Regions from separate parts of the Vibrio sp. B1Z05 genome, predicted to be linked through region 1. Evidence: predicted binding sites of a transcription regulator. Region 1 holds the regulator's gene; each other region holds the start of a gene.
The links. The regulator PurR, encoded in region 1, represses purine synthesis genes. The targets are predictions, from matches to a motif close to TNANGNAAACGTTTNCNTNA.

Region 1 (10,569 bases):
AATAAACGTCTTCGGGTAATAACCCTTTCTGCGGCTGCAACTTAAATCGTTTACGATGGGGCATTCCCTGCAATACATGTGGAATGTTGCCACATATTACGTTTTTCATTACCAATCCATGGTGGTTATAAAACATGATTGACGCCATGCCGCCAGGACGAACATGTTGCATCAATTTTTCGAGTACATCTTTAGGATCAGCTAACCACTCCATGACCGCATGAAACAAAACCAGATCCACCGGTTGCTTGAGGTGCTGATCTAACTCTTGGATAGGCGCATGGATAAACTGATACTGCTCTAGCAAATCTTGTTGTGCAATCTCTTGCTTAGCTAAAGAGAGCATTTCGCTAGAGACATCACACAATATAATATTGTGACCAAGCTCGGCCAACTTTTGTGACATTTGTGCTAAGCCCCCTCCCGCATCCAGAATGGTGAGAGGTTTTGCATGGCCTGCTATTTGGGTTATGATTTGCTGCAAATCTTCCCAGACGATAGTCTGACGTATATTGCCTTTGTCTGAGCCATAAATATTTTCGGCAAATTTGTGGGCAATGTCGTCGAAATTACGATCTTGTGTCACTTTTAATTAATGTATGATGTTATTTGAGTGAGTTTCGTATTGTGTCACAAGGACGTCAAGAATAAAGAGCGGTTGTCGATTTGCCCCTCCGATCGACTAAAAAACCGACCGATAACACGACATTTTAACTCGTGACACCAATTTACCCTACAGAACTTAGGAAATGGTTTAACCCAATATGTTTGAATTGAAAAAAATCATTACTGCCTTCCTTATGCCACTGCCTGCAATGCTACTTATCGGTTTCTTTGGCCTAGCGCTGGTGATGTTTACCCGCAAGCATAAGTCTGGCTGTATCTTTATTTTTATTTCATTAGCGTCCATTTTTGCTATTTCATTCCAGCCTGTGTCTACCTCGTTGCTCAAACCATTAGAGCGCAAATACACGGCCTTTTTACCACCAGCAGAAAGCTTAGACTATGTGATGGTGCTAGGCAGTGGGCATGTGATTGATCCGCAAATTCCGCCAACCTCTGAATTAAGTCGCACCGCGTTAATGCGCCTTAGTGAAGGCATTCGTATATTGCGCATGTATCCCGGCGCAAAATTGATTTTATCTGGCTATGATGGCGGCTCAGAAATGAGCCAAGCACGAATGATGGCGACGGTGGCATTAGCACTAGGCGTGGCTAAATCGGATATTATTTTATTAGAAACGGCGCAAGATACTTGGGAAGAAGCCAGACAAGCAGCGGGCTTTGTCGGTGAAAAGCATATGTCACTGGTTACTTCGGCCAGTCATATGGAACGCGCCCTGCGCGAGTTTCACAGCGCCGGTCTAAACCCTACTCCAGCACCGACCAATTACTTAGCCCAATCCAATATTAATCAAGCGTGGCAAAAGTACACACCGCAAGCACGATACCTAGAGCAAACGGAACGCTACTGGCACGAAACTATGGGTAAGTGGTGGAAAAACATACGAGATCTTGTCAGTAGCAAATAAGTGACTCATAATTTAGTGAACGTCTATATTTTCGCCAACTTAGAAGCTGGTGTTGTAGTTTGCTAACGAGTTATGGGTTAAACAATGCAAGAGCTCAAGCAGTTTAATGAACAGCGGGCAGAAATTTATTGGTGGTTTTCCAGCTTATTTTCTAAAGAGCTGACCCAAGACGAACTGATTGCCTATCAAACCCCTGAAGTGAGGGGTTTCATTAATGGTTTAGCCGAAAATGAAACCCTAGCCACAGCCGCTAAACGCTTACTGGATGCTCTTGAGCGACTGCAACAACGCCCGGGTGCTCAACTTGAATTATCCGCTGATTTCTACGACTTATTTTTAGCCTCTGACAAACAAACTGCCCAGCCCTGCGCCTCTGTTTATATTGATGAAAACAAGGCGCTTACTGGCACCCCTGCTCAGCAGATGACGCAAGTTATGTTAGAGCATGGCATTGAAGTGGATAAGTGCTTTAACGAGCCTGCCGATCATCTGGCTGTTGAACTCGACTTTATTGGCAATCTAATCATGCGCTCAAACGCGCTAGAAATGGAATCACATCTAGAATCAGCCCTTAGCGAACAGAAGTCATTCATTGAGCAACATTTACTGAGTTGGATTCCACAATTTTCGGTAAACTGCACTAAATATGATGAATTTGGTTTCTATTCTGCGGTCGCTGAACTGTTAGTTAAATTTTGTGAAATTGATTGTCGTTATCTCAGTAATGAAAAATAGCTCAGTTACCGAAAATAGATTCACATTATCGTCATAAATGCGTTGTCAGTTTCATCATTTATGGCTAGACTCCCCCGCAATCGTTTGCAATGTGATTTTGAGTGCAAATTACTCAATAATTCAACGCATTTTATAATCATTACTTATATTTACAAGGTCTCCTATGGCAACCATAAAAGACGTCGCAAAACTGGCTGGTGTCTCCACCACTACAGTTTCACACGTTATCAATAAAACACGTTTTGTGGCTGAAACAACACAAGAACGTGTTATGGAAGCTGTAAAAGAGCTCAACTATGCGCCAAGTGCGGTTGCTCGTAGCTTAAAATGCAACACCACTAGAACCATTGGCATGTTGGTAACTCAATCCACTAACCCCTTCTTCGCGGAAGTGGTCGATGGCGTTGAAAGTTACTGTTATCGTCAAGGCTATACGTTGATCTTATGTAACACTGGCGGACTGTACGAAAAGCAGCGCGATTACATTCGTATGCTTGCCGAAAAGCGCGTAGATGGAATATTAGTGATGTGCTCTGACTTAACCGAAGAGTTACGTGAAATGCTAGATTCTCACCCAGGCATTCCTAAAGTGGTGATGGATTGGGGCCCAGAGTCCTCTTCTGCAGACAAGATCATTGATAACTCAGAAGAAGGTGGCTACCTTGCCACTAAATATCTGGTTGAAAATGGACATACGAAAATTGGCTGTTTAACCGGTCAAACTGAAAAGCTTGCTTGTATTGAGCGTATGTCTGGCTATAAAAGAGCATTGGCTCAAGCTAATATCCCGTACAACGACGATTTCATTTTCGAAGGTAACTTTGAATGTGATACCGCAGTTGAAACGGCTGACAAACTGGTTGCTCTTGCAGAAAGTGAACGCCCTACGGCTATTTTCTGCTTTAACGACATCATGGCGCTGGGTTTAATTAGCCGTCTGACTCAACATGGCATTGCCGTTCCAGAAGATATCTCTGTAATTGGTTACGATAATATCGATTTAGCTGGCTATTTTGCGCCGCCTCTTACCACGATACATCAGCCAAAACGTCGCGTGGGTAAAACCGCCTTTGAGATCTTGCTAGAGCGCATTAAAAATAAAGAGCACGACCGCCGCATTTTTGAAATGCACCCAGAGTTGGTAGAGCGCTCAAGCGTGAGAAACCTAAACGCTAGTTAACGTGACCATTTAACTGAATAAGGCTAGATATCTTAATGATTTCTAGCCTTTTTTATTTGTATCTGCTGAGAATAAATTAAATAAAATACGCAACTGGTGAAAGTTTCCTATTATTGATCCTGTCTCTATACTTACTCAGGATGATAAGGACGCTCTCATGAATAAGAAATTGATAATCGGGCTAATTTTAGTTGCAGCGATTGTATTACTCGGCATCAACTTCGGTCAGTACTTCACTTTAGAAAATGCCAAAACTCAGCAATTGGCCCTCAATACGCATATTGAAAATAACTTCGTATTGTCAGCGACTATCTACTTTATTGGCTACGTATTTGTTACGGCCTTTTCCATTCCTGGCGCTGCGGTGGTGACTTTACTTGGCGCAGCACTGTTTGGCTTCTGGACCAGCTTACTATTGGTCTCATTTGCCAGCACCATTGGCGCAACCTTAGCCTTTTTAAGCAGTCGCTACCTATTGCGTGATTGGGTACAAGCTAAGTTTGGCTCTAAACTTGACGCCATTAACAAAGGCGTTGAACGTGACGGTGCCTTTTATCTATTCTCATTGCGTCTAATTCCCGTATTTCCGTTTTTCCTGATTAACCTATTGATGGGGCTAACCCCTATCTCGGTTGTAAAATACTATGTATTTAGCCAACTTGGCATGCTGGCCGGGACTATGGTGTATCTAAACGCTGGGACGCAACTGGCAGAAATAGACAGCTTATCTGGCATTGTTTCGCCTACCGTATTGGCTTCTTTTGCTCTGTTAGGTTTATTCCCGCTCATTGCTAAGTGGATCATGGGTAAGATTCGACCACAAAACGGCTCTAGCCCTGCTTAATCCATCATCGCAACCTAAAGGATATTCATGAAGTTATACGTTGCGCAAAACCCGCCTCAAGCTCATATTTTATGTGAGCTTTTGCGTAGTCATCGCATTCAGGTAGAAGTGCGCGGAGAAGGGTTATTTGGTCTGCAAGGAGAGTTGCCAATGGATGACTCTAGCCTGCCCTATCTGTGGCTAGTCGACGAGCACAAGCAACAGCAAGCCAAAGCCCTGATTGCAGAATTTGAAGATAGACACAATCACAGCTCAGATTGGCGCTGTGATGATTGTGGGGAAATAAATGAGGGGCAGTTTGCCTTATGCTGGCAATGTGGCGCTAGCACCACTGATGAAGCGATATTGGTTTAGTATCCTAGTTATTGAGTGCAATATTTAACTTTGATACCTCTATCTTTGCGACATCTAGCTTTGTGAACGAATAAACTCGATAGATTTGTCATTGAACTCTTGAGGCTTTTCCACGTTACAAACATGGCCGCAATTTTCTATTTCTACCAACTGGCTATTTTGGTGAACCGAAACCATCTCTTTTACCGGCTTGATGAACATGTAGTCCTTGTCACCCATTAAATATAGAGTCGGAATATCAAGCTCTTTATCTCTAAAGTAGCGCATTAGCGGGTTAACATCAGCTGCCAGCTTAAACCAACGTTTAAACTCTTTTTGACATAACTTTCTTGCTTCTCGTACAAACATCAAACGAGATTCAACTTGCCCTTTTTGCGGCATCACAATCCAAGCAAACAAGCTATACAGCCACATGTACGGGATAATGTTTTTACACAAATCGCCCATTTTCACTAAGATTTGCGAACGCGTATTAAAGCGCGTCACAGCGCCGCCAAGCACCATAGACTTAACGCGCTCAGAGGCAAGCTCTGCCAATGTGCGTACAATAATAGTGCCTAAAGACATTCCCACAAAGTGTGCGGATTTGATTTTGAGATGATCCAAAACGTGCAAAATATCTTTGGTCACTGACTCAAAGGTATAGCGCTTACTGATGATATCTTGGAATAAGGTATTGGATTTACCGTGCCCGCGCAAATCAACCAAGAGTACGTTAAAGTGCTCGCGGTACGCTTTAATTTGCTTAAACCAAATTGACGAACTGCCACCCGCACCATGCACAAATACTACCCACTCCTGAGATTCAGAATGGCGATAGGCTTTATGAAATAACATTGGATTTGATTCGGCAATAGCGGTCATTGATCACACTGAGGGAAATATTAAGGTAGTTGATAGTAACATAAATGACGAGCGCTCAGATTGCCCTAGTCGTTGATTTTGTAACAAATAGTGAGTCGCAATGCAAGTTAGGTGCCATTAGCAGTACAAATAACAGCCTAAACGCAAACAACACTACAGATGTAAAACACAGCGCAATCTAAAGATCCTTTTGGAAAAACAAAGTTAAAGTTCCAAACTCTATGCCTAATTTCCTTATAGAGGTTAAATTAAAGACGTGTTTATCATCTTGTCGATATAGCCAATCATCAAAGTGAACCACCACACTCGAATCCCCTCTTGGCAATTCAAAATCATAGCGCCAGCGCAGTGCATTCCCCACTTCTTCACCGATAGCGACTCCGACAATATCATCCGCTTTTCCCTCGTAACTGCCATCAGCTAAACGGGTGATCCGCCAAATGCGCGTCGATTGCTCGCCATCAGCAAACACGAAGTCTTCATGTAGCGTCAATGTATTGCCTTGCACCTTGCCTTGCAGTGCGACCTCAAAACGTCGTGTTTGCTTACCACTTCTGTCTTGCACCATGCCCCACGCGGTGACACTACCTGAAAAATAGCCAAACAAATCAAAATCAGGCCCTTCACCTTGATACTCATTCACATCTGCGGTGCACCCTGACATTGATAGAGACAACAGCGCGCTTATCATTAATAGTTTCAGTGTTTTGATCATCATTAATTCAACCCAATAAGTTGCTGTCTGTGCTTAGGATATTCAGTATTTGGCGATAACCAGATGGCTAAAAAGGCGTCGTTAAGGGCTTCATCGGTGATCTCACCTCGCCATTGGGTTAACCCGTCTTTTTGAATGTACACAAAGGCACCCGATAATCCGTCCGTGATATACACCAACTGATCGCCGAGTGCTACGTCAGGATAAATATTGCCTAAGCGCACTAGCCACTCGGATGATTGGTTGGTGTTATAACCAAGGTGCTCCCACTGTTTTTTGGTCTCTTTGAGTAAATGTTTCTTAGAGATATTGCGCTCATAAGTGATCGCCAAAGCAACCGGATGAGGAGAGAGATCATTACCGACTTGATATTGACCTTCTGGTGAGCGCAGCTGTGAGGTATAAACATCGAAAAACATAAAGTCTAAGTCAGCCGAGCCTACGGTCGGCCACTGCTGCCACTGCTGGAGCGTGCTTTTGCTCGGCGTGGCAAAACTTACTGTGCTGGCTAACTCAAGACTAATACAGAATAAGGTTCTAGCTAGGGTGAGTCTCATGTGGCTTTACTCCATGGCGTCTTTTTTGTAACACGTTTAAGGAGTAGATAATCAATGCAAAAACCAGTGCCCATTCCAATGCGATAATTACGAAAGTCATTGTATTTGAGTAAGGCCATTGCACCGCACCTAATTGCAAGCCGGCAAAATAACTGGCGGCGGCTCCTAACGCTCCAACCATACATACGATGGCAAAAGGGAGACGGATCAAAAGAGCGCGCATCTGATAGGCATACCAAGCAAAACTTACCCATAACAGCGCCAGCCACAGGGGTATGCCTGCCGTTGGTGTCGAAGAAAACACAAATAAGCCAGTAACGCCGTGTATCACATCCATCACCACGCCCACACAGGCGATCGTAAATAGCCAGCTCAGCGGTAGGTCGCGATAACGATAAGACAAAGCCACCGTCGCAATCACACAGACCAGCAACAACAGTTGTGTGCTTTGTTGCCCCATGACGGCTAAAAACCACAAGCATTGAAACCAAATAGAAATCAATAATAGTTTCTTATTCATAACTAACCTCGCTTATAGGCAAACTACACAGGGCTTCTAAAAGTAAGGTGCACTGTGCTAATTCGTCGCGCAAGAAAGCCACCTTCGCAGTAACACAAATAGTAGCGCCACATACGCATAAAACGTTCATCGTAACCAAGCTTGGACAGCTCATTCTCAGCCAACTCAAAGCGATGTAACCACTCTTTTAACGTGCGCGCATAATCCAAACCAATGTCATGCAGATCGTGCACCACCAATTGGCTGTGCTGAGTGGTTTGCTGTAATAGATGCGAAACCGAAGGCAGGAAACCACCAGGGAAGATGTACTTTTGAATAAAGTCGACACCTTTGCTGTATGACTCAAATCTCTGGTCAGCAATGGTGATCGCTTGAATTGCCATCAAGCCACCGGGTTTAAGCAATGCTTGGCATTTTTGTATATAAGAAGGTAAATACTCACGTCCTACCGCCTCAATCATCTCAATGGAGACGAGCTTGTCGTACTGCCCATCGAGATCGCGGTAATCTTGTTGTAACAGGGTGATTTTGTCGGTGAGACCTGCCAGCTGGATTTGTTGTTTGGCATACAAAAACTGCTCTTGGGAAATCGTAGTTGTGGTGACATGACAGCCATAGGTTTGCACCATGTATATCGCCATACCTCCCCAACCTGTGCCAATTTCAATAACTGTATCATCAGCACATAGCTGCAATTGTTGGCACAGCCTTTCCATTTTATTAATTTGCGCCTGCTCTAAACTGTCTTCTGCGCTGTGATACACCGCGGCTGAATAGAGCATGTTTTTATCCAAAAAACGCTGATATAAATCGTTGCCTAAATCGTAATGGGCGCTGATGTTTTTCTTTGAATTTAGTTGGGTATTTCGATTTAGCCAGTGCCCTAATTTATAAGCGAAACGGGTCAACAAACTTTGCTTGCTGTTCATGTCATCCAGTGCATTTAGATTGAGCGCCATAATCTTCATGACCACGGTCAAATCAACGCTTTCCCACCAACCATCCATATAAGCCTCGGCAGCCGCAATGCTTCCGCCACTTAACATTCGAGAATAAAAGTCGGGATGTAATACTTGGATACTGCCGTTTAAAGCCTGCGAGGGCTTACCGAAGCTCTGCTCTGATGAATACGAATCAAAGCACTCACTAATGGTTAAATGGCCATGCTTTAAGTTTTGTAGTTGTTTGAACACCATTGCTCGGGCTGAGCGTTGTAATGGCGAGAATTCCTTTTCGATCACTAAAGATTGAGAGTTGTACATTACAAAAAGCCTCCTGCTTAATCTTCTATTTATTTTTGGCTGGATGGGGATATAAAGGCACTTTCTTCATCCACAACTTCAATGCATGCCAATAAATACCGATAACTACTTTTACTGCCATTATTGGCGTTGAGATCAATTGTTTGAGTAAATTTTTTGAATTAAAAGGGTGCGCTTTCATCGATAGTGTTGCGTCAAACTCTTTACCCTCTCGATGGCACTCTAAATGCACCATCAATTTTTTAGATAAAGGTTTTAGTTTCCACACATATTGTTGGTCAATAGGATTAAACGGCGACACATGAAAGGCTTTATCGTGTTGCCAATTCTCTCCTTGCTCACCTTCATTGGCATCAACGGCGTAATAATGATGTTCATTCCACGGCGTATTGCTCACTTCTGCCAATAAGGTTCTCCATTGCCCCTTGTCATCAAACACATAATAAAAATTCACTGGACTAAAATAGAGTCCCAAATAACGAAGATGCACCACCGCAATCACTTTGCCTGTGTGCCGCTCTCCAGTCAGGGCAAATACTTTATCTTGCACTGCTTTTTTAAGGCAGCCTGTTGTTCCTAAATAATCACCACGGCAAAACCTTGCCCAATGCCACCAGCGCTCACCAAAGCCCCATACCGATTTTTTTAAACAAGCCAGTTCGTCCAAATCAATGCTGGGCATAAACAAGGGGTAATTAAGTGCATGCTTTACCGGTGAAAAACGTCTATGTCTGACCTCACCGACCATGATGGCACTGTTTGTAACTTTCTGAACTGAAGGGGGGGTCATGCCGCGCCCTTTTGTTGCAAATCTTGCGAGGTGACAGGCAACAACTTATCAATCGCTTCAACCACATTTAACGCGCTCACTACGCCGTCTTCATGAAAGCCATTGCGCCAATACGCGCCGCAAAACCAAGTATTATGTTGACCCTGCACCTCAGGACTGCGCTGCTGCGCGGCAATGGATTCACGCGTAAATACGGGATGGTGATAAACAAAAGATTTTATGATTTTGTCTTTATCAATATTGGGGCTGTTATTTAACGAAACACAAAAGGTATGCTGTGACTGAATGTGCTGCAGTATATTCATGTCATAAGTTAAGGTAGGTAAACGAGCTTCTTGATCCCTTGCCCCTTCTAAGTAGTAATTCCAAGATGCCCACGCTTTAGTGCGCTTAGGCAATAGGCGAGTATCGGTGTGCAATACCACCTCATTGGCTTGATAGGTCATAGCCCCTAAAATATCGGACTCAGTCTCTGTGCGCTCTTCACCTAAAATGCGCAGTGCTTGATCGCTATGACAGGCAAAAACCACCTGATCAAAATGCTGCCATTGCCCTTTGACCAAAATATTCACCCCACTCTCGCTTCTCACTACTTTCTCAACGGGCGAATTAAGGTAAATATTGTCGGCAAAGCCTGCAATTAACGGCTTAATGTAAGCCCTAGAGCCTCCTTCAATCACATACCACTGCGGACGATTTTTAATATCCAGCAAACCATGATTTAAGAAAAAGCGCAGGAAGAATGACAATGGAAAGGCGCGCATGTCAGCAAGGGTAGACGACCAAATCGCCGCGCCCATTGGCAAGATATAATTCTCACAAAAATAATCGCTGAATTGATGCTGATTTAAAAAGTCCCCTAAAGTGTCATCTTGCACTGAATCATCGGCGGCAAACGCTTTCGCTAATTTATTAAAGCGTAAAATCTCTAAGATAAAGCGGTAAAATTTAGGGTTCAGCCAATTGCGTTTTTGCGCAAACAGGTTCGATATACCGTGTCCGTTATACTCCAATCCATTACTGTCATTACGCACACTAAAGCTCATTTGCGTCGGATTACCGCGCACGCCAATTTCATTCATCATTTTAATGAAATTGGGATAGGTTCTGTCGTTATAAACAATAAACCCCGTATCCACGCTATACGGCTTTCCATCCACTTCAACATCCACAGTTGCAGTGTGCCCACCAATATAATGGTTGGCTTCAAACAAAG
Region 2 (10,569 bases), 1.1 Mb from region 1:
TTGATTTCTCTTCCTCCGGGTACTTAGATGTTTCAGTTCCCCGGGTTTGCCTCATTAACCTATGTATTCAGTTAATGATACGTGCTTATGCACGTGGGTTTCCCCATTCAGAAATCCCAGACTCAAATGGTTATTACTACCTAATCTGGGCTTATCGCAAGTTATTACGTCTTTCATCGCCTCTGACTGCCAAGGCATCCACCGTGTACGCTTAGTCACTTAACCATACAACCCCAAAGGGTCTTGCTTACGCAATACGTTTGCTACAACGTAGTATGACGTTTCCAAGGTGCGTTATCTCTTTATTATGAGCGAGATAACTATTGTTTATTTCCGCTTTAAAAAGCAGAAGCAAACATCGATTTTGCCGGACTCAAATTTGAATAACATCAGGCAATGATGCTATTCCCAAGAACACTTGAATGTGTGTTGGTACCTACATCATAAAGATATAGGATTTGAGAACTTTTAAATTTGATAAATAATGAAATCACATTATTTATCGTCAGCTTTCCAAATTGTTAAAGAGCATGTTTATTTCCTAAAAGGAATATAACCATTTTTAAGAGTACTTAAGCAAATACGCTTAAAGATGGTGGAGCTATGCGGGATCGAACCGCAGACCTCCTGCGTGCAAGGCAGGCGCTCTCCCAGCTGAGCTATAGCCCCATCTTGGTATTTTTTCTTAGACAAGGCAGATTGTGAGGCCGTGTACATCAGTACACAACGAATAATCTAACGCAGTATAAGGAAAAATTGGTGGGTCTGAGTGGACTTGAACCACCGACCTCCCGCTTATCAGGCGAGCGCTCTAACCAGCTGAGCTACAGACCCAATTTTTCACAAAATAGCTAAAAGCTATTTCGTAAAATACTCTCTTACTTTCTAAACCATATCAATCTGTGTGGACACTCATCGTGAATAATCATCGTATAAGGAGGTGATCCAGCCCCAGGTTCCCCTAGGGCTACCTTGTTACGACTTCACCCCAGTCATGAACCACAAAGTGGTGAGCGTCCTCCCGAAGGTTAAACTACCCACTTCTTTTGCAGCCCACTCCCATGGTGTGACGGGCGGTGTGTACAAGGCCCGGGAACGTATTCACCGTAGCATTCTGATCTACGATTACTAGCGATTCCGACTTCATGGAGTCGAGTTGCAGACTCCAATCCGGACTACGACGCACTTTTTGGGATTCGCTCACCATCGCTGGTTGGCCGCCCTCTGTATGCGCCATTGTAGCACGTGTGTAGCCCTACTCGTAAGGGCCATGATGACTTGACGTCGTCCCCACCTTCCTCCGGTTTATCACCGGCAGTCTCCCTGGAGTTCCCACCATTACGTGCTGGCAAACAAGGATAAGGGTTGCGCTCGTTGCGGGACTTAACCCAACATTTCACAACACGAGCTGACGACAGCCATGCAGCACCTGTCTCAGAGTTCCCGAAGGCACCAAAGCATCTCTGCTAAGTTCTCTGGATGTCAAGAGTAGGTAAGGTTCTTCGCGTTGCATCGAATTAAACCACATGCTCCACCGCTTGTGCGGGCCCCCGTCAATTCATTTGAGTTTTAATCTTGCGACCGTACTCCCCAGGCGGTCTACTTAACGCGTTAGCTCCGAAAGCCACGGCTCAAGGCCACAACCTCCAAGTAGACATCGTTTACGGCGTGGACTACCAGGGTATCTAATCCTGTTTGCTCCCCACGCTTTCGCATCTGAGTGTCAGTATCTGTCCAGGGGGCCGCCTTCGCCACTGGTATTCCTTCAGATCTCTACGCATTTCACCGCTACACCTGAAATTCTACCCCCCTCTACAGTACTCTAGCCTGCCAGTTTCAAATGCGGTTCCGAGGTTGAGCCCCGGGCTTTCACATCTGACTTAACAAACCACCTGCATGCGCTTTACGCCCAGTAATTCCGATTAACGCTCGCACCCTCCGTATTACCGCGGCTGCTGGCACGGAGTTAGCCGGTGCTTCTTCTGTCGCTAACGTCAAACAACACAGCTATTAACTGTATTGCCTTCCTCACGACTGAAAGTACTTTACAACCCGAAGGCCTTCTTCATACACGCGGCATGGCTGCATCAGGCTTGCGCCCATTGTGCAATATTCCCCACTGCTGCCTCCCGTAGGAGTCTGGACCGTGTCTCAGTTCCAGTGTGGCTGATCATCCTCTCAGACCAGCTAGGGATCGTCGCCTTGGTGAGCCATTACCTCACCAACTAGCTAATCCCACCTGGGCATATCCTGAAGCGAGAGGCCCGAAGGTCCCCCTCTTTGGTCCGTAGACGTTATGCGGTATTAGCTATCGTTTCCAATAGTTATCCCCCACATCAGGGCAATTTCCCAGACATTACTCACCCGTCCGCCGCTCGACGCCGTTATCGTTCCCCGAAGGTTCAGATAACTCGTTTCCGCTCGACTTGCATGTGTTAGGCCTGCCGCCAGCGTTCAATCTGAGCCATGATCAAACTCTTCAATTAAAGTTTTTTTGTTCCTAAGAACGGCTCAATGAATACTGACTTCAAAACTGTTCCTTACTCGAAAGTAAGAAGTAATTTTAAAGCTATTATCGTTCCAACAGAACGATAATGAATTGACTGTGCTCTTATTGGTTTTCACTTTTAAAAAAGTAAAACAAAACAGCTCAAGGCTGAATTCCAATTTGATTTTGGTCACTCAGTTCATTGATAAATCTTTTCGATTATCATCAACGAGTGCCCACACAGATTGATAGGTTTAAATTGTTAAAGAGCACACTATCGAGGCTTACCTCTCAAGTGGACGGCCATTCTAGCGTTTTGAACCAAAGTGTCAAACACTTTTTTGAATTTATTTTCGAAGAGAAGTTAAACTCAAATGGTTCGGCTAATTTGCCGACTGAATCACTGCGAAGCGTTGTCGCTGTTGCCGTGTCAGTGGGGCGCATTATAGAGATACAGATCAAGTTGGCAAGCATTTTTTCGAAGATTTTCGCCTTTTATTGCCGTATGCTCATCAATTAGCCACAAAGGTCTTTTTTTGATAGTTTCATAACAATATTGATACAGTTTTAGCGAGGTTTAACTATGAGTTCTTTACGCAGTTTCAAGGGTACTAAGCCGTCGATTGAGCCCAATGCTTATATAGATGACTCTGCCGTTATTGTCGGTGATGTAAAAATAGGGAGTGATTCTAGTATTTGGCCACACGTTGCCGCACGTGGTGATGTTAATCATATCTATATTGGTGAGCGTACCAATGTTCAAGATGGTTCTGTATTACATGTCACTCATAAGAGCCCAAGCAATCCAAATGGCTATCCGCTATTAATTGGCGATGATGTGACTGTGGGTCATTTGGTGATGCTGCATGGATGCACCATTAAAAATAGAGTGCTCGTGGGAATGAGCAGTACCATTTTGGATGGTGCTGTTATAGAGGACGATGTGTTTATTGGCGCAGGAAGCTTAGTTCCACCGAATAAAGTATTAGAAAGCGGTTATCTCTATGTAGGTCGCCCTGTAAAACAGATACGACCTTTAACTGAAGAAGAAACCGCGTTTTTGGTGAAGTCTGCCGATAACTATGTTCAAAATAAAAACGACTACTTGAACGAAGTGCACGACATCAATTAATTTCGATTTTCCCTAGCTGGTTGAACTCTTCTGCTTCAATCAGCTCTTCTGCTAAATCTTCCAAATCAAAGCGGTATTCTGAAAAAACCTGCAACGCCACATTTTCATCTTCAATAGGCAGTTGTGATAGGTTTTGCAAATAGGAAACCGAGACGATGCATTCAATAAGATTACCCGCTTGCTGACCAATAAAGGTCACTGTCTTATTATTAGCATCCCAACTTTGTTGATCGGTAAAGATAATAGATTGGTTCATTTACGAGCCCTCTAGGTTTTTACGTAATTCTCTAAGGATTTGTTTTGCCCCTGGTCGAATCCCTCTCCACAACATAAAGCTCTCAGCGGCCTGTCCAACTAACATCCCTAACCCATCGTAAGCTTTCGCCGCACCTTGTTCTTTTGCCCACTGATTGAAAACCGTCGTTCCCGCACCGTAAACCATGTCATAACTGACGGTTCGTGAAGAAAATATCTTAGCTGATATTTTAGGTAACTCTTTCGTTAACCCTGCGGACGTTGAGTTAATCACAACATCAAAGCTTTCCGCTACTTCATCAATAGGCAATGCCTTAATAGGACCATACTGTTTAAATTGCTCTGCCAGAGCTTGCGCCTTACTCAATGTTCTATTGGCGATCACAAGTTCTAGAGGCTGTTGATCAAGCAATGGCTTTAAGACACCGCGCACTGCACCACCAGCACCAATAACCAGAATCTTGGCACCTTTAAGTAATACTTGGTATTGCAGTAGATCTTGAACTAGCCCTTCACCATCAGTGTTATCACCAATAATCTCACCATCATCGAGCTTTTTCAGTGTATTCACCGCACCGGCAAGCTGTGCTCTTTCGGTCAGCCTATCTGCCAGTTGGTAGGCATCATGCTTGAAGGGAGCGGTAATATTGCAACCTTTACCGCCTTGAGCAAAAAATTCTGTGGCCGCTTGGGTAAACTCGCCCACTTCCGCGTGTTGCGCTGAATAGGTAAGACTCTGGTTAGTCTGACGGGCAAATAAAGTATGAATAAACGGTGATTTACTCTGCTTTATTGGGTTTCCAAATACGACATACTTATCAATTAACTGCTTCATCTTCCTACCTGACTGAAAAACTAATCATAAAACTATCTTCTAAGAACCTACCACTGAACAGCGTGAAGAAAAAGTGTTACCACTCTCTAGGCACTAGGTACTCTTTATATAGACGATCTTCATGGGAACCTTCTGCTACTTGGTAGTTGTACTCCCAGCGCGCTAAAGGTGGCATGGACATCAATATGGATTCGGTTCGTCCATTACTTTGCAAACCAAATAAGGTGCCTCGATCATAAACTAGATTGAACTCTACATAGCGACCGCGTCGATAAAGTTGGAATTGACGCTGTTGTTCGGTAAACGGGGTATTCTTACGCTTTTCAATAATAGGCACGTAAGCCTTGGTGTACCCTTCTCCAACCGCTTGGATGTAGGCAAAGCATTTTTCAAAGCCCCATTCATTTAGGTCATCAAAAAATAGGCCACCAATACCGCGAGTTTCATTTCGATGCGGTAGATAGAAATACTCATCACACCATTTTTTATGTTCTGCATACACTGTGTCACCAAAGGGAGCGCACAATTGCTTTGCCGCCTGATGCCAGTGCTGGCAATCTTCTACAAATGGATAGAATGGTGTTAAGTCAAAACCACCACCAAACCACCAAATAGGTTCACAGCCTTCTTTCTCAGCAATAAAGAAACGGACATTGGCGTGAGATGTCGGTACATAAGGGTTCTTTGGATGAATAACCAAAGAAACACCCATAGCTTCAAACTTTCTGCCCGCTAACTCTGGACGATTGGCCGTCGCAGAAGCTGGCATTTTGTCACCGAAGACATGCGAGAAATTGACTCCACCCTGCTCGATAACCGCGCCATTTTTCAAGACTCGAGTTCGGCCACCGCCGCCTTGCTCTCGGAGCCATGCATCTTCAACAAAGGTTGCATCCCCATCCGCTTTTTCCAATTCAGAACAAATATTGTCCTGCAATTGCAATAAAAAGCGTTTTACGGCTTCTTTATCAACCTGTGTCATTGTTTACCCTTGTCTTAATATTTGTAATGTCTTGGCGTCTTTAATTTCAGACGGTTTGCATCTATCGCCTACCGCACCTTCAACAATGAAGACATTTTCATTGCCAAGCTGACTCTCAACCTCTTCTGCACTTAAACAAGGAGGCAGTCCTGATAAGTTAGCACTAGTTGAGGTGATCGGTTTAGAAAACTCAATACACAACTGCTGCACCAAAGGATGATCTGTCACCCTTACCGCAACACTATCAAACTGCCCATGCACTAACTGATGTACTTTCTTACTCACTGGCATAACCCAAGTCACTGGGCCCGGCCAACTTTGGAATACCACGTCAAGCTGTTCAGTTGAAAGTTCACTTACATCTACGTACGGCAGTAGCTGTTCAAAGCTGGCCGCAATTAAAATTAACCCTTTTGCAGGGTCTCTTTGTTTTAGTTCAATTAACGCCTGTAAGGCTTGTTCATTGTCGGGATCGCACCCAACACCAAACACGGCTTCTGTGGGGTAAGCGATAACCTTTCCTTGGCGAAGCGCCCCGACAGTTTGCTCAATTAGCATCATTCCTTGAGTATCCTCTCTATACTATCTTTGCCTTAGTTTACAAATTCTATTCGTGACTGGTAAGCATTTCCTCTAAATCCGCAAAACAAAGCGACGCAAACGTTTTCCTAATCAAAAAATAACCGTATAATGCGCGCAAAATCGGTATCTAAATCTCTACTAGTTAAATTAGGAGTCGTTACATGCAAGTCGGTATTATTATGGGTTCTAAATCAGATTGGCCAACGATGAAGTTAGCTGCTGAAATGCTCGACCAATTCGGTGTTAGCTACGAAACTAAAGTTGTATCAGCTCACCGTACTCCACAACTACTAGCAGACTATGCTTCTAGTGCAAAAGAACGTGGCATTAAAGTTATTATTGCTGGTGCTGGCGGCGCAGCGCACCTTCCTGGTATGTGTGCGGCATTTACTAGCCTTCCTGTGCTTGGCGTTCCTGTTCAGTCTCGAGCTCTAAAAGGTATGGACTCACTGCTTTCTATTGTACAAATGCCAAAAGGGATTGCGGTAGGTACTCTGGCGATTGGTGAAGCAGGGGCAGCAAACTCTGGTATCTTAGCGGCGCAAATTATCGGTACTCACGTTCCTGAAGTGATGGAAAAAGTAGAAGCTTTCCGTAAAGAACAAACTGACACTGTACTGGCTAATCCGAACCCAGCGGAGGATTAATACTGTGCAAGTTTTAGTTTTAGGTGCTGGACAACTAGCGCGCATGATGGCTCTAGCCGCCGCTCCACTGAATATCAAAACTATCGCTTTTGATGTCAACAGTGAGTCTATTGTTGAGCCCATCACTCAAACCAAACTAGGTAGTGGACTGGCAGCTGCGATTGAGCAAGCTGATGTGATTACGGCTGAATTTGAGCATGTTCCTCATCCTGTTTTGGATGCGTGTCAGGCGAGCGGCAAACTCTTGCCAAGTGCGACTGCAATCAAAACCGGTGGCGATCGCCGCATTGAAAAAGCACTGCTCGATAAAGCAAACGTTGCCAACGCTAAATATGCGCTTATTCGTACTCGTCAAGATTTCGAACAAGCCATTGAATACGTAGGTTTACCTATGGTGTTAAAAAGCACTCTAGGCGGTTACGATGGCAAAGGTCAATGGCGTTTAAAAGAAGCCTCGCAAGTTGATGCTATCTGGGCAGAAATGGAACAGTGCATTGCCTCTTCGGCAGCGCAGGCAATCATTGCTGAAGAATTTGTTGCCTTTGATCGTGAAGTGTCTTTAATTGGCGCTCGCAATCAACACGGTGAAATCGCTGTCTACCCATTAGCAGAAAACGTGCATACCGATGGCGTGTTGAGCCTATCAACCGCAATTGATGAGCCACAGCTGCAAGCTCAAGCGAAGCAAATGTTTACTGCCGTTGCTGAGTGTTTAGATTATGTGGGTGTTTTAGCATTGGAGTTCTTCGATGTTAAAGGGCAATTGATGGTCAATGAAATTGCTCCTCGCGTTCACAACTCTGGTCACTGGACACAGCAAGGTGCTGAAACCTGCCAATTTGAAAATCATATGCGCGCCGTTTGTGGACTACCGTTAGGTAGCACTGAAGCACTGCGTCCTACCGCTATGATTAACATTCTGGGTGAAGATACTCTTGCACAAGAGATTTTGAGCATGAAACAAGCTCATATCCATTGGTACGGCAAGGATAAACGTCCTGGGCGTAAGATGGGACACATTAATGTTTGTGGCAATAGCCCAGCGGATTTGCAACAACAACTGCAAGATATCGCACAGTGGTTAGATGCAAGTGCCTTCCCTGCACTGCATCAAAAATAACCGGCTATAGAAAACACAGCCTATAAACGGCAAAAAGGAGGCAATCGCCTCCTTTTTTATTATTTAATCAGCGATTATTACTTTACCTGAGGTAATTGCTTTGCCTGACACTTACGACTGGCGCATATCACACTGCTTTTATCTCCGCTTTTCTTCACCATCAACAATTCAAAACCACACTCTTGGCACTTACCTTGCTTAGGCTCACTGTTGATCGAGAACTGACATTTAGGGTACTGATCACAGGCATAAAATGCTTTCCCATATCGAGATTTACGCTCAATCAAATGCCCCTTATGGCATTCTGGGCAAACAAAGGATTCGACACTGTGATCTTCTGGCTCATCTAAACTGCCAATATAGTGACAATCGGGATAAGCAGAGCAACCAATAAACATGCCATAGCGGCCCTGTCTAAGTACCAGCTCATCACCACAATTAGGGCAAGGCACACCCAATGGCTTAATGATTTGCCCTGAAGCCTGATGTGATGATTTTATGTAATCACAACTAGGATAATTGCTACATCCCCAAAACGCCCCATGCTTACCATGACGCATTTGTAGAGGATGACCGCAATTAGGACATGATTGCTCTAAAGCATGCCCTTCCGCGGAAAAAAGTTGATGATTAATTTTACTCATAGCGTTTATCTAGCATGGCTTAATGCAAAATGCCGTGATCGGTCGAGTAAAGTAACTCTTCCATTGTGTTGTAGGCACTTTCATTGCCCGGAACATTAAACAGCACCATTAAGATGATCCATTTCAAGTCATCTAACTGTAAGTCTCGGGTTTCAAGACCCATGACGCGATCAATCACCATTTCGCGAAGCTCTGGGTTAAGCACTTCAATTTGTTCTAAGAACAAAATGAATCCTCGGCAACGAGTGTCTATTCTTTGTTGCTCTTTCTCAGAATAAATTCGGATTGAAGTCGCTGAGCTAGTCGCTATATTTTGACTTGAATCGTCACTTTGCAAAGCTGCAAGGTCTTCAAGCCAGTTTAACGCTTTGTAGATCTCGTTTTGATGGAAACCTGCGCGAAGGAGTTCTTGTTCAAGCTCATCTTGGTCGACGTTCAAATCGCTCTCACTATGAATATACGTCTCAAATAGATACATAAGAATATCCATCATAGTCAGCTCCCCCTTAATCTAATATAACCACCACCTACTGAAGCCACGAGTCCTTTTAGCTCCAGTTCTAATAACTGCATCATAACCTGATTAACGGGTAAATGGGTGCTTTGTGCCAAAAAATCAACCGCTGTTGGCTTATCTCCCAACAGATTAAGTAAACCTTGATTCAAATCTGATTCTGACGCGCATTTTTCGCTGTTTTTTGCTGGCAATTGAGCATGAAAACCCAAACCTTGTTGCTCAGTCTGAGACCAATCAATCAAGCCATTCATCTCTTGGACAATATCTTGTGCACTGCGTACCAGCACCGCCCCATCTCGAATCAGGTTATTGCACCCCATCGCATTAGGGTTAAGCACAGAGCCAGGAACGGCATACACATCTCTACCTTGCTCTAAAGCAAATCGAGCCGTAATCAAAGAACCACTTTTCGCCGCCGCTTCAACGACCAACACCCCTACCGATAAACCACTAATAATTCGGTTTCGTCTAGGGAAGTTATACGCTCTAGGGGGGTAAAAAGGAGCAAACTCAGACACCAATGCGCCGGTTGCTTTAATACGCTCAGCTAAACGCTGGTGCTGTTTTGGGTAGAGGTAGTCAAAGCCACTGCCTAACACCGCAACTGTCGTCCCCTTATGATCAAGACACGCTTGATGAGCATGCCCATCGACCCCTAAAGCAAGTCCACTGGTTATCGTCACCCCAAGTTGCGTTAACTCCGCAGAAAACTGACGCGTAATATACAAACCGTCTTGGCTACTATTGCGACTGCCTACAACGCCAATCTGATTGGAACTTAAAGCCGACACCTCGCCCTGCACGAACAATAATGGCGGGTAACATGGGATCTCTTTTAATAACTGAGGATAAGCGCTGTCATCTTCACAAATCAGCAAATGGTTACCGTCTTTGCTCAGCCAGTTTAGACAGCGTTCGACATTGGCGTTGGGTTTGTCTGTTAAATGGCGCACTTGTAAATCGGTAAACTTTAAGTCGAATAATTCTTTTTTAGATAAATTGATGAGCTCTAACGGAGAGGTAAACTCAATGATTTTTTGTAGCTTAACCCCACTCAAACGAGGCGTCATCGACAAGGTTAACCAAGCTATTATCTGTTGTTCTGTCATCGTTATTCTCATCGATTTATATTGGTGCTGTTATTTGAAGACCAAAATGACTAAAATTGTCACAAGTAGCTGAGATTCTTTCGGCGCAGTTCAACTTTTTTGAGTGATTATGTCTTTATTACAAGTATTAACCTTTCCTGATGATCGCCTTCGTACGGTTGCAAAACCAGTCGAAGATTTTACGCCTGAACTCCAAAAACACATCGACGACATGATTGAAACCATGTACGAAGAAGAAGGTATTGGCTTAGCTTCTAC
Region 3 (10,569 bases), 410 kb from region 1:
GTTGGTTGATGCTATCAGGAATGCGATTGACGATTTTTCTCAGATATTCAACGCCGCCACGAATAGATTGCTCTGGATCTAGACGGTCTTTTACCCCGACGCTTTTGGCGGTAGGCAGAGTCAACATCATCATGCCTCGCACTCCCGTTGGAGACTTAGCTTTAGGGTTCCAGTGAGATTCTTGATAGGCGAGCGCGGCCACTAAACGCCAATCAAATTCGCCAGCGTATTTTTGAAATAGTGATTCCCATTTTGGCAGCTTGCTGTCCAGTGCGCGGACAAAGGCGCGAGTATCTACATAATCAAAGTCGTCGATGTGGCCGAAGTACTTTTCTTCAATAAGACGCAGCTGACCGTCTTGGTGAATGTTGCCAAAAAACTCGATAACTAAGGCATATAGACTCTCATCAACCCCGCGCGGTAAGTACCATGACGTCGGCTGATCTTCGGTAAGCTCAAAAGCTAAGGCGATGTTTGGGTAGATGCGCTGCGCAAGTGACAGTTCGATAGAGTCGACCACAGTAAATAAACGTTCGCCTGTGGAAACTTGTTTTAGCAGATCGTTAGTATCGTAACTATCGGTGATGGTGTATTTCAGGTCGGGGTGCGTTTTGGCTAAATCCAACAAGGTTTGTTGAAAGTGTGAGCCTTTGACCACAGTGATAGATTCGCCACTGTCGATAAGCTGTTTTAGGTTACGAGGACGCCAAGTGCCTTTTTTATATACCACTTGCTGACTGACGTAGTAGTAAGCCGGTCCGGCACGAAATGTTTTTACTCGATTGGGCGCTTGGGTGAGCCCAGCCGCCACGATATCTATTTCACCATTTTGCAGAGCAGGGAACAGTTCAGAGAGGCGATAAGCGGGTTTGATTTCTAGACGAACCCCTAATTGATTAGCAAAAGCAGAGGCAAGGTCGTATTCCATACCTGTGGGGCCGTCGGGGCCAATGTAATAGGAAAGTTGATTGTTTAGCGTGCCGACACGTAATACGCCACGTTCTTGGATTTTTTGTAGCTCTGTTTGTGTATCGGTATCGTATTGACAGCCAACAACAGAAAGCAAGGTCACTATGGTGATAGCCAATGTACAAAATTTCGTTAACCATTTAGTGAACACTGACGTGCGCATAGTGTTTTGTCACTCCAACAATCGAGGGTAATTATTTTAATTATACGCCTTTATATCAAACCCACTATCAAGGGGGAAGTGAAACAGTATTAACAAGTACTTAACGCCAGTTTCATTTTTTATGAGGCGTAATTTATCTTCAACTAAGGCTTTGACGCAAAAATTTGCGCAAACGGTTGCTTTTTGTGTTACTTCACAAAAAGATTTGCTTTATAATACGCCCGAAACAGCAGAGGCAATACTGAAGTAAAAATAATAAGAAATCATAACCTATTGTTTTTACTTGAATATTTTCTTTAATCCATCATCAAGAGACCTAAGCACATGAGAATTTTGCGTGGCTCCCCAGCTCTTTCTGAGTTTCGTGTACAAAAATTACTAGAACTTTGTCGTGAACAAGGCCTACCTGTTACAGGTATTTATGCTGAGTTTATGCACTTCGCAGACGTAAGTGCAGAACTTGACGCCTCAGAGACAGATAAGCTAGAAAAACTGCTTACCTATGGTCCAACGATCGAAGAGCATGAACCTCAAGGGACTTTATTCCTTGTTACTCCACGCCCTGGCACCATCTCCCCATGGTCATCTAAATCGACTGATATTGCCCATAATTGTGGTCTAGACACAGTGAAGCGTCTAGAACGTGGTACGGCTTACTACGTTGAGACATCAGTAGCGTTAGATGAAGCTCAAATCAAAGCAGTGAAAGCATTGATTCATGACCGCATGATGGAAGTGGTCTTTAATGAGATGGAACAAGCTTCAGCATTGTTTACGGTTGCAGAACCTGCGCCACACACTGTGGTTGATTTGCTTGCTGGTGGCCGCAAAGCCCTTGAAGAAGCAAACATCACACTAGGTCTTGCATTAGCCGAAGACGAAATTGATTACCTAGTTGAAAACTTCAATAAACTAGGCCGTAATCCAAACGACATCGAACTGATGATGTTTGCTCAAGCAAACTCAGAGCATTGTCGTCATAAGATCTTTAACGCAGATTGGACAATTGATGGTGTCGCGCAAGACAAGTCATTGTTCAAAATGATCAAAAACACCATGGAAGTGACTCCTGACCATGTATTGTCTGCTTATAAAGATAACGCAGCGGTTATGGAAGGCTCTAAAGTGGGTCGTTTCTTCCCAGATCCAGAAACCCGTCAATACTCTTACAACCATGAAGATGCACACATCTTAATGAAGGTTGAGACTCATAACCACCCAACCGCTATTTCTCCTTGGCCGGGTGCTTCTACCGGTTCTGGCGGCGAAATTCGTGATGAAGGCGCAACTGGTATTGGTGGTAAACCAAAAGCAGGTTTAGTGGGCTTTACCACATCTAACCTACGTATTCCTGGTTTTGAACAGCCTTGGGAAACGGACTTTGGTAAACCAGGTCGCATCGTAACCGCGTTGGATATTATGACTGAAGGCCCGCTAGGTGGCGCAGCATTTAACAACGAATTTGGTCGTCCAAACCTATTGGGTTACTTCCGTACTTACGAAGAAAAAGTGACTTCTCACGCCGGTGAAGAAATCCGTGGTTACCACAAGCCGATTATGTTGGCAGGTGGCATGGGTAACATCCGTGACGAACACGTGCAAAAACGTGAAATCCCAGTGGGCGCAAAACTGATTGTTCTTGGCGGCCCTGCTATGAACATTGGTCTTGGCGGCGGCGCGGCTTCTTCTATGGCTTCAGGCCAATCAGCCGAAGATCTTGATTTTGCTTCAGTACAACGTGAAAACCCAGAGATGGAACGTCGTTGTCAGGAAGTGATTGACCGCTGTTGGCAGCTAGGTGAAGAAAACCCAATCGCCTTTATCCACGATGTGGGCGCTGGAGGTATTTCAAACGCACTTCCTGAGCTTGTGGATGACGGCGAGCGTGGCGGTAAATTCCAGCTACGTGACGTGCCAAACGATGAGCCGGGCATGAGCCCACTTGAAATTTGGTGTAACGAATCTCAAGAACGCTACGTAATGGCGGTTGCTGATGAAAACATGGCAACGTTCGACGCTATTTGTAAGCGTGAACGTGCACCGTACGCTGTAGTGGGTATTGCAACTGAAGAGCGTGAACTAACGTTAGAAGATACTCATTTTGATAACACACCAATCGATATGCCGATGGATGTGTTGCTTGGCAAAACACCTAAGATGTTCCGTGATGCGAAAACACTAAAAGTCGATAGCCCTGCTATCAACCGTGACGGTGTTGAGCTAAACGAAGCCATTGATCGCGTACTGCGTTTGCCAACGGTTGCTGAGAAAACCTTCCTTATCACCATCGGTGACCGCAGCGTTACTGGCCTTGTGGCTCGTGACCAAATGGTAGGTCCTTGGCAGGTTCCAGTCGCTAACTGTGCGGTAACCGCGGCAAGTTACGATACTTACCACGGCGAATCTATGTCTATCGGTGAGCGTACTCCGGTTGCTCTGCTAGACTTTGGCGCATCAGCACGTTTGGCGGTAGGTGAGTCTTTAACTAACATCGCAGGTACTGATATCGGCGATATTAAACGCATTAAGCTTTCGGCTAACTGGATGTCTCCAGCGGGCCACCCAGGTGAAGACGCGGGTCTTTACGAAGCGGTTAAAGCGGTAGGCGAAGAGCTATGTCCTGCACTGGGTCTAACTATCCCTGTGGGTAAAGATTCAATGTCAATGAAGACTAAGTGGAATGAAAACGGCGAAGACAAAGAAGTGACTTCTCCTCTTTCACTAGTAATTACGGCATTTGGTCGTGTTGAAGATGTTCGCAAGACTGTGACTCCTCAGCTACGCACTGATAAAGGCGAATCAAGCCTAGTATTGGTTGACCTTGGTAACGGTAAAAACCGTCTAGGCGCAACAGCGCTAGCACAAGTGTACAAACAACTGGGTGACAAGCCAGCTGACGTTGACAATGCAGAGCAGCTAAAAGGCTTCTTCGATGCAATGCAAACCTTAGTTCGTGATGACAAGCTAGTGGCTTACCACGATAAAGGCGACGGCGGTTTATTTGTTACGCTTGCAGAGATGGCATTTGCCGGTCACTGTGGCGTGAAAGCAGATATCTCTGAGCTTGGCGAAGACGTTCTAGCAGCACTATTTAACGAAGAGTTAGGCGCAGTTGTTCAAGTTAACAATAGCGACCTAGACTTTGTGCGCACTGTATTGGCAAGCAACGGCCTAGAAGCATGTTCTCATGTTATTGGCACAGTTGAAGCAACTGATAAAGTAGAAATCTACGCTCACGGCTCAGCCATTGTTGACCGTTCACGTACTGAGCTACGTACTATCTGGGCTGAAACTACGCATAAGATGCAAGCACTGCGTGATAACCCTGTGTGTGCTGACCAAGAATTTGCCGCCAAGAAAGACAACTCAGACCCTGGTCTGAACGTGGATCTGACTTTTGACGTAAACGAAGACATTGCAGCGCCTTACATTGCTACTGGCGTTAAACCTAAGATGGCTATCTTGCGTGAGCAAGGCGTGAACTCTCACGTAGAAATGGCGGCTGCTTTTGACCGTGCTGGTTTCGATTCTGTGGATATCCACATGAGCGACATTTTAACTGGTCAAGCGGTACTTGAAGAATACCAAGGCCTAGTGGCTTGTGGTGGTTTCTCTTACGGTGACGTACTGGGCGCAGGTGAAGGTTGGGCTAAGTCTGTATTGTTCAATGCGCAAGCTCGTGACCAATTCGCTGGTTTCTTCAACCGTCAAGACACTTTCTCACTAGGTGTATGTAACGGTTGTCAGATGCTATCAAATCTTAAAGAGTTGATTCCTGGTGCTGACTTATGGCCACGCTTTGTACGCAACGAATCTGAGCGTTTTGAAGCTCGCTTTAGCTTGGTTGAAGTGCAAAAATCTGACTCGGTATTCTTTGATGGTATGGCGGGCTCTCGCATGCCAATCGCTGTTTCTCACGGTGAAGGGCGCGTAGAAGTGAAAGACTCAGCTCACCTGAATGCGATTGAGAACTCCGGTACGGTTGCGCTTCGTTACGTTGATAACAACGGCAACGCGACTCAACAATACCCGAACAACCCGAACGGTTCACCAAACGCAATCACAGGTCTAACAACCGCAGATGGCCGTGTAACTATCATGATGCCTCACCCAGAGCGTGTATTTAGAACTGTGGCAAACTCTTGGGCTCCTGAGTCTTGGGGTGAAGATTCTGCTTGGATGCGCATGTTCCGTAATGTTCGTAAGAACATCGGCTAATAGTTATTCCATAGCAACATTATTTAATAAGCGACCTTAACGGTCGCTTTTTTTATAAATGCGATCTGGTCATGCAATATGAATAAAAATGTAAATATTTCTTAGTTTTCAATGGCAAAGGTTTAATAGTGAACTACCTTAATAGAGCTAATTAATTTTTCTATGCTCTATAAGGGATTGTTTGTATGAGAAAATTTTGTTTGAAAGCCATTGGCGCCGCTGTGTTAGCCGCATCATTAACTGGTTGTATTGGTAGCAACGCAGTAACAGGTTACGTGATGAAGTTTAACCTTGAAGTAGTGGATAACCGTTACGCTCGTGGTGGTGTGAACATGCTACTTGCGCCTGTGTATGCTTTGTCAGTGGCTGCCGATACATTGATCTTCAACTCTATTGAATTCTGGGCAGGCAAAAACCCGCTAAATGGCAAACCGCATATCTTCGACTCAAAAGTTGAAACTATGTACAACATGAACGATGATCTTGACCCATCACTCACCGAAGCGCCGCTAGATCCTATTAGTATGCGTCAGGTTGAATCATCGACGTTTGAAGCGATTGATGCCAATACAGTGCAAATGAATGTCACTTATAATAATGGTGACAAAGCGCTTATTGAAGGTGTACGTGACGGTGACAAAGTTAGCTATTACTACAATGGTGACTTAGTCGCAGAAACGACACTCGCACAACTGCAAGAGCTAGCTGCAACTAAAGCTTAGTGTTAGCTATAGAATAGAAAAAGCCGAGCATTGCTCGGCTTTTATCGTTTTAGGGCATAGTTGTTGAGTATAGCTAAGCGCTAACTAGCCTTTGTTTGGAATGTGTTTTAGTAGATTGACCATTTGTTCCCAGTAAAGATCAACGGTATCAATTTTTACTTTTTCATCCGGTGAGTGAGGGAAGCGGATAGTCGGGCCAAACGACAGCATATCCATATTCGGGTAAGGCTTTTTGAATAGGCCACACTCTAAACCAGCATGGATAACCATAATGTTAGGGATGTGTCCGTATACTTGCTGATACATATCGCGGAATACCGCCATAATTTCTGAATCTGCATCCGGTTTCCAGCCAGGGTAAGCGCCAGAGAAAGTCACTTTTGCGCCAGCCAAAGTTGCCACTGAAGTGAGCATGCTTTCAACTTGGCGACGACCTGAATCAATCAAAGAACGAATCAAGCACAGGGCAGTCACTTTATCTTGCTCGGTAGTAATCACGCCAAGGTTTAGCGAGGTTTCAACCACACCTTCAATCGCATCACTCATGCGGATTACACCATTCGGGCATGCATTTAGCGCAGCAATTAACGCTTGCTGGCTTTTCTGGGAGAATACACCGAACTGCGCTTCTACATCTTCAATGAAAGTTGCGATAGTGGTTTCAATGGCACCTAACTCAGCGGTTAAGGTTTGGGTATATTCGGTAAGTGCTGCTTCTAATTTGCCTATGTTTTGCGTTGCTACGGCGAGAGTGACAGAGCCTTCACGAGGAATAGCGTTGCGCAGGCTACCACCATTGAAATCAATCAATTTTAGGTCAAGTTGTAAAGCGTGATCGGCAAGGAAGCGAGCCAATAGTTTGTTGGCATTGCCACGGCCTGTGTGAATATCACAACCAGAGTGACCGCCTTTTAAGCCTTTTAAAATCAGCTTTTTCGCGACAAAGCCTTCCGGAATTGCTTCACGTTGCACGTCAAATTCAAGGCTAGAGTCAATACCGCCAGCACAGCCCATGTAGACTTCGCCTTCTTGCTCTGAATCGGTATTAAGTAGGATGTCACCTTCTAACCAACCTTCTTGAAGAGCGAATGCACCTGTCATCCCTGCTTCTTCATCAATAGTCAGCAGTACTTCAATTGGGCCATGCTCAATATCTGTTGCGGCTAGTACAGCAAGACAGGATGCCATGCCAATACCGTTATCAGCGCCAAGGGTAGTGCCAGTTGCTGTTACCCATTCGCCATCAATATAAGGAAGGATAGGATCAAGGGTAAAGTCGTGTTCGGTATCTTCGTTTTTTTGCGGAACCATATCGAGGTGCGCTTGTAGTACAACCCCTTTTTTGTTTTCCATGCCTGCGGTGGCAGGTTTTTTGATAAACAGATTACCAGCGCTATCGGATTTCACCGCCAGACCTTGTGCTTTTGCCCACTCTACAATGTGGTCAGAAAGTGCTTGCTCATGTTTTGATGGGTGAGGGATAGAGCAAATCTTATCGAAAAATGGCCAGATCGGGTTTTGCGTTTGCGCAGTGATCTGGCTAAGAAATGTAGACATGGTGATACTCCTTCATGCTTAAAAGTACGGTCTCTACAGACGGTACATTGACTGGCATTGATATAGCTCAGTTTAATGGGGTTAGGATATCACTCACTGCTAGGGTTGGACAGGCAAAGAAAGGTTTGTGATGTCAGCTTATAGTGAGTTGTTAATTAATTGCAATCAATGTGTATTTAGTTAATTTATTTTACTGATGAAATTAAATTACAGAAACAAGCTCGTAAATTGCACTAAATGGAAAAATTGACGCTTTTGAATAAATATACTTGTAATTAAATTACAGTATTGGTATTATCTTTCCTGTCGATACAGACCACCCTTCTGTGAGTCACCCCACTCATTATTTGGTCTGTACCAATGCTAAATTAAAGCGCAAACTTGTTGTTTTTCAACTGGTTAGCCTTGAGATTATAGATGTGTAACTTTTGGACTTGTCGGTCGAGATTATTATGTATCTACAGTTTCAACCCTGTAATAGGGTTTTTAAGCATGTGATTGAACTTCGGTTCACCCCTGATATATTGGAAATTAATTACTGATTTCATAAGCCGTCCATCTGGAACGGCTTTTTTTTCGTCTGTCGTTTCTGTTTTTTAATGGAAGTCTTAGTTATTTCAAATTGTAAATCATACACTTTAGTTGCTCAGAGAGCTTTCCGAGAGCGAGTAGGGGGTTTTTATGTGCTACATGCTTAAATGCTAATGGTTTCAGAGCTGAAAACTTTTAAGCTGAATAAAAAACACTCAATGTAACTTCGTGTATTTAATCAAAATATATTTATTGATATCAATAATTTACCTTGGTGAGTTGCAAAGGGGATAGACGCAGAATGAGTGTTGAGTAAAGAAATAGACCAATCAGTATGGTATTTCGTCATGTTACTCTCTATAATTCACGCCAATTTATTTACGCAAACGTTTACTTTTATATATTTTTAGGAATTGATAATGCTGGAGAAGCTATTCAAACTACGTGAACATGGTACAACGGTTCGCACGGAAATCATTGCAGGTATCACTACCTTCCTGACAATGGCTTACATCATTTTTGTTAACCCAACTATGTTGTCAGCAACAGGTATGGATCATGGTGCTGTCTTTGTTGCAACCTGTTTGGCTGCGGCAATTGGCTGTTTTGTGATGGGTCTATACGCTAACTATCCAATTGCTCAAGCACCGGGTATGGGGCTAAATGCCTTCTTTACCTATGGCGTTGTGCTAGGAATGGGTTACACGTGGCAAGTGGCACTGGCAGCAGTATTTATGTCAGGTATCTTGTTTGTTCTATTGAGCTTATGTCGCATTCGTGAATGGATCATTAACTCAATTCCTATGTCACTACGTACTGGTATTTCTGCTGGTATCGGTCTTTTCCTTGCATTTATCGGTCTTAAAAATGCCGGCATCGTCGTTGATAACCCAGCAACATTGGTTTCTTTAGGTGATATCACAGGTCTACACGCTATCTTAGCAGCGGTTGGCTTCTTTATTACCATTGCACTTGTTCATCGTGGAACAAGCGGCGCGGTTATGATTGCTATCCTTTGTGTCACTGTTTTGGGCATGATTTTCGGTGACGTTCAATATCACGGTATTATGGCACCACCACCAAGCCTAGCGCCTACTTTCATGCAACTTGATTTTGCTGGCGTATTTGAAGTGGGCATGATCTCGGTTGTGTTTGCATTCTTGTTTGTGGATTTATTCGATACCGCAGGTACGCTGGTCGGTGTGGCAACTAAAGCTAACTTGATTAAAGAAGATGGCAAACTGCCTCGTCTAAACAAAGCGTTACTTGCTGATTCAACAGCAACTTCTGTTGGTGCTTTGCTTGGTACATCAAACACAACGTCATACGTTGAGTCTACTGCGGGTGTTGCTGCGGGTGGTCGTACGGGTTTAACTGCTGTTACCGTTGGCGTACTTTTCCTATTGGCTTTGCTGTTTTCTCCATTAGCTAGTATGATTCCGACCTATGCGACAGCCGGCGCACTGTTTTATGTTGCGATCTTAATGCTATCTGGTCTGGTTAACATCGACTGGAGTGACATTACAGAAGCGGCTCCTGTTGTAGTCACTTGCTTGCTAATGCCACTAACATTCTCTATTGCAGAGGGCATTACATTAGGCTTTATTTCTTACGCTGCAATAAAATTGTTAAGCGGTAAAGGGCGCGATGTATCCGTAAGTGTGTGGATTATGTCAGCTATCTTTATACTAAAATATGCTTTTGCCGGTTAATTAGTCTTAAATAGGTTTACCCGTTATGCCAAAAAAACACATCATTACTTGGGATGAAATGCAGACCAACTGTCGCGAACTTGCTGCGCGTCAAATGCCTGCTGAACAATGGAAAGGAATTTGGGGTGTTAGCCGTGGTGGTTTAGTCCCTGCTGCTATCCTTGCTCGCGAATTAGGTATTCGTTATGTGGATACTATTTGTATCTCAAGTTACGACCATGATCACCAACGTGATATGAGCGTTCTCAAAGCTCCTGAGGGTGATGGTGAAGGCTTCCTTATCGTTGAAGATTTAGTGGATAGCGGTGATACAGCACGTAAATTACGTGAAATGTACCCTAAAGCTAAACTGATTGCGGTTTGTGCAAAACCTTCTGGCGCTGATCTATTAGATGACTATGTTGTCGATATTGAACAGGAAACCTGGATTGAGCAACCATGGGACATGCAGCTAACGTTTGTTGAACCTATCAATCGCAAACGCAAGTAGTTAAGGTTATTGAGCTTTTGCTTAATGCCTTAAAATAAAATTTATGCAAAATGCCTCTATTTAGAGGCATTTTTTGTTTATGCTTAGTGATAAGTTCAACATGTAGACACCCCTTTATGAATGATGACAACAATAAGAACCTTTCTGAAAAACTGTTTACCAAACATCTAAAAGCCAAAGAAACATCCTGCTTGACTCAATATATGC

Region 2: the regulator PurR is predicted to act here: its motif matches at 6,345-6,364, upstream of purE (5-(carboxyamino)imidazole ribonucleotide mutase).
Region 3: the regulator PurR is predicted to act here: its motif matches at 8,539-8,558, upstream of QV280_RS09635 (NCS2 family permease).

The regions. Positions count from the first base shown of each region.
Region 1 covers NZ_CP130463.1:1,714,758-1,725,326, forward strand. Annotated here, with positions in the region: gene cmoM (tRNA uridine 5-oxyacetic acid(34) methyltransferase CmoM) at 1-586, opposite strand, end outside; gene elyC (envelope biogenesis factor ElyC) at 765-1,532, shown strand; gene torD (molecular chaperone TorD) at 1,617-2,267, shown strand; gene purR (HTH-type transcriptional repressor PurR) at 2,431-3,447, shown strand; gene QV280_RS07790 (TVP38/TMEM64 family protein) at 3,605-4,291, shown strand; gene QV280_RS07795 (putative signal transducing protein) at 4,319-4,645, shown strand; gene QV280_RS07800 (alpha/beta fold hydrolase) at 4,700-5,509, opposite strand; gene QV280_RS07805 (DUF3833 domain-containing protein) at 5,688-6,224, opposite strand; gene QV280_RS07810 (chalcone isomerase family protein) at 6,227-6,781, opposite strand; gene QV280_RS07815 (DUF2878 domain-containing protein) at 6,762-7,301, opposite strand; gene QV280_RS07820 (SAM-dependent methyltransferase) at 7,325-8,563, opposite strand; gene QV280_RS07825 (DUF1365 domain-containing protein) at 8,589-9,353, opposite strand; gene QV280_RS07830 (NAD(P)/FAD-dependent oxidoreductase) at 9,350-10,569, opposite strand, start outside.
Region 2 covers NZ_CP130463.1:2,765,223-2,775,791, forward strand. Annotated here, with positions in the region: rRNA gene QV280_RS12680 (23S ribosomal RNA) at 1-225, opposite strand, end outside; tRNA gene QV280_RS12685 (tRNA-Ala) at 594-669, opposite strand; tRNA gene QV280_RS12690 (tRNA-Ile) at 758-834, opposite strand; rRNA gene QV280_RS12695 (16S ribosomal RNA) at 934-2,486, opposite strand; gene QV280_RS12700 (gamma carbonic anhydrase family protein) at 3,072-3,620, shown strand; gene QV280_RS12705 (DUF1488 family protein) at 3,613-3,876, opposite strand; gene aroE (shikimate dehydrogenase) at 3,877-4,710, opposite strand; gene hemF (oxygen-dependent coproporphyrinogen oxidase) at 4,787-5,692, opposite strand; gene QV280_RS12720 (L-threonylcarbamoyladenylate synthase) at 5,696-6,253, opposite strand; gene purE (5-(carboxyamino)imidazole ribonucleotide mutase) at 6,436-6,921, shown strand; gene QV280_RS12730 (5-(carboxyamino)imidazole ribonucleotide synthase) at 6,926-8,041, shown strand; gene QV280_RS12735 (DNA topoisomerase family protein) at 8,119-8,685, opposite strand; gene QV280_RS12740 (DUF494 family protein) at 8,705-9,178, opposite strand; gene dprA (DNA-processing protein DprA) at 9,181-10,311, opposite strand; gene def (peptide deformylase) at 10,421-10,569, shown strand, end outside.
Region 3 covers NZ_CP130463.1:2,121,630-2,132,198, reverse strand. Annotated here, with positions in the region: gene mltF (membrane-bound lytic murein transglycosylase MltF) at 1-1,132, opposite strand, end outside; gene purL (phosphoribosylformylglycinamidine synthase) at 1,457-5,350, shown strand; gene QV280_RS09645 (DUF3332 family protein) at 5,536-6,072, shown strand; gene QV280_RS09640 (aminoacyl-histidine dipeptidase) at 6,157-7,629, opposite strand; gene QV280_RS09635 (NCS2 family permease) at 8,580-9,872, shown strand; gene gpt (xanthine phosphoribosyltransferase) at 9,898-10,362, shown strand; gene frsA (esterase FrsA) at 10,479-10,569, shown strand, end outside.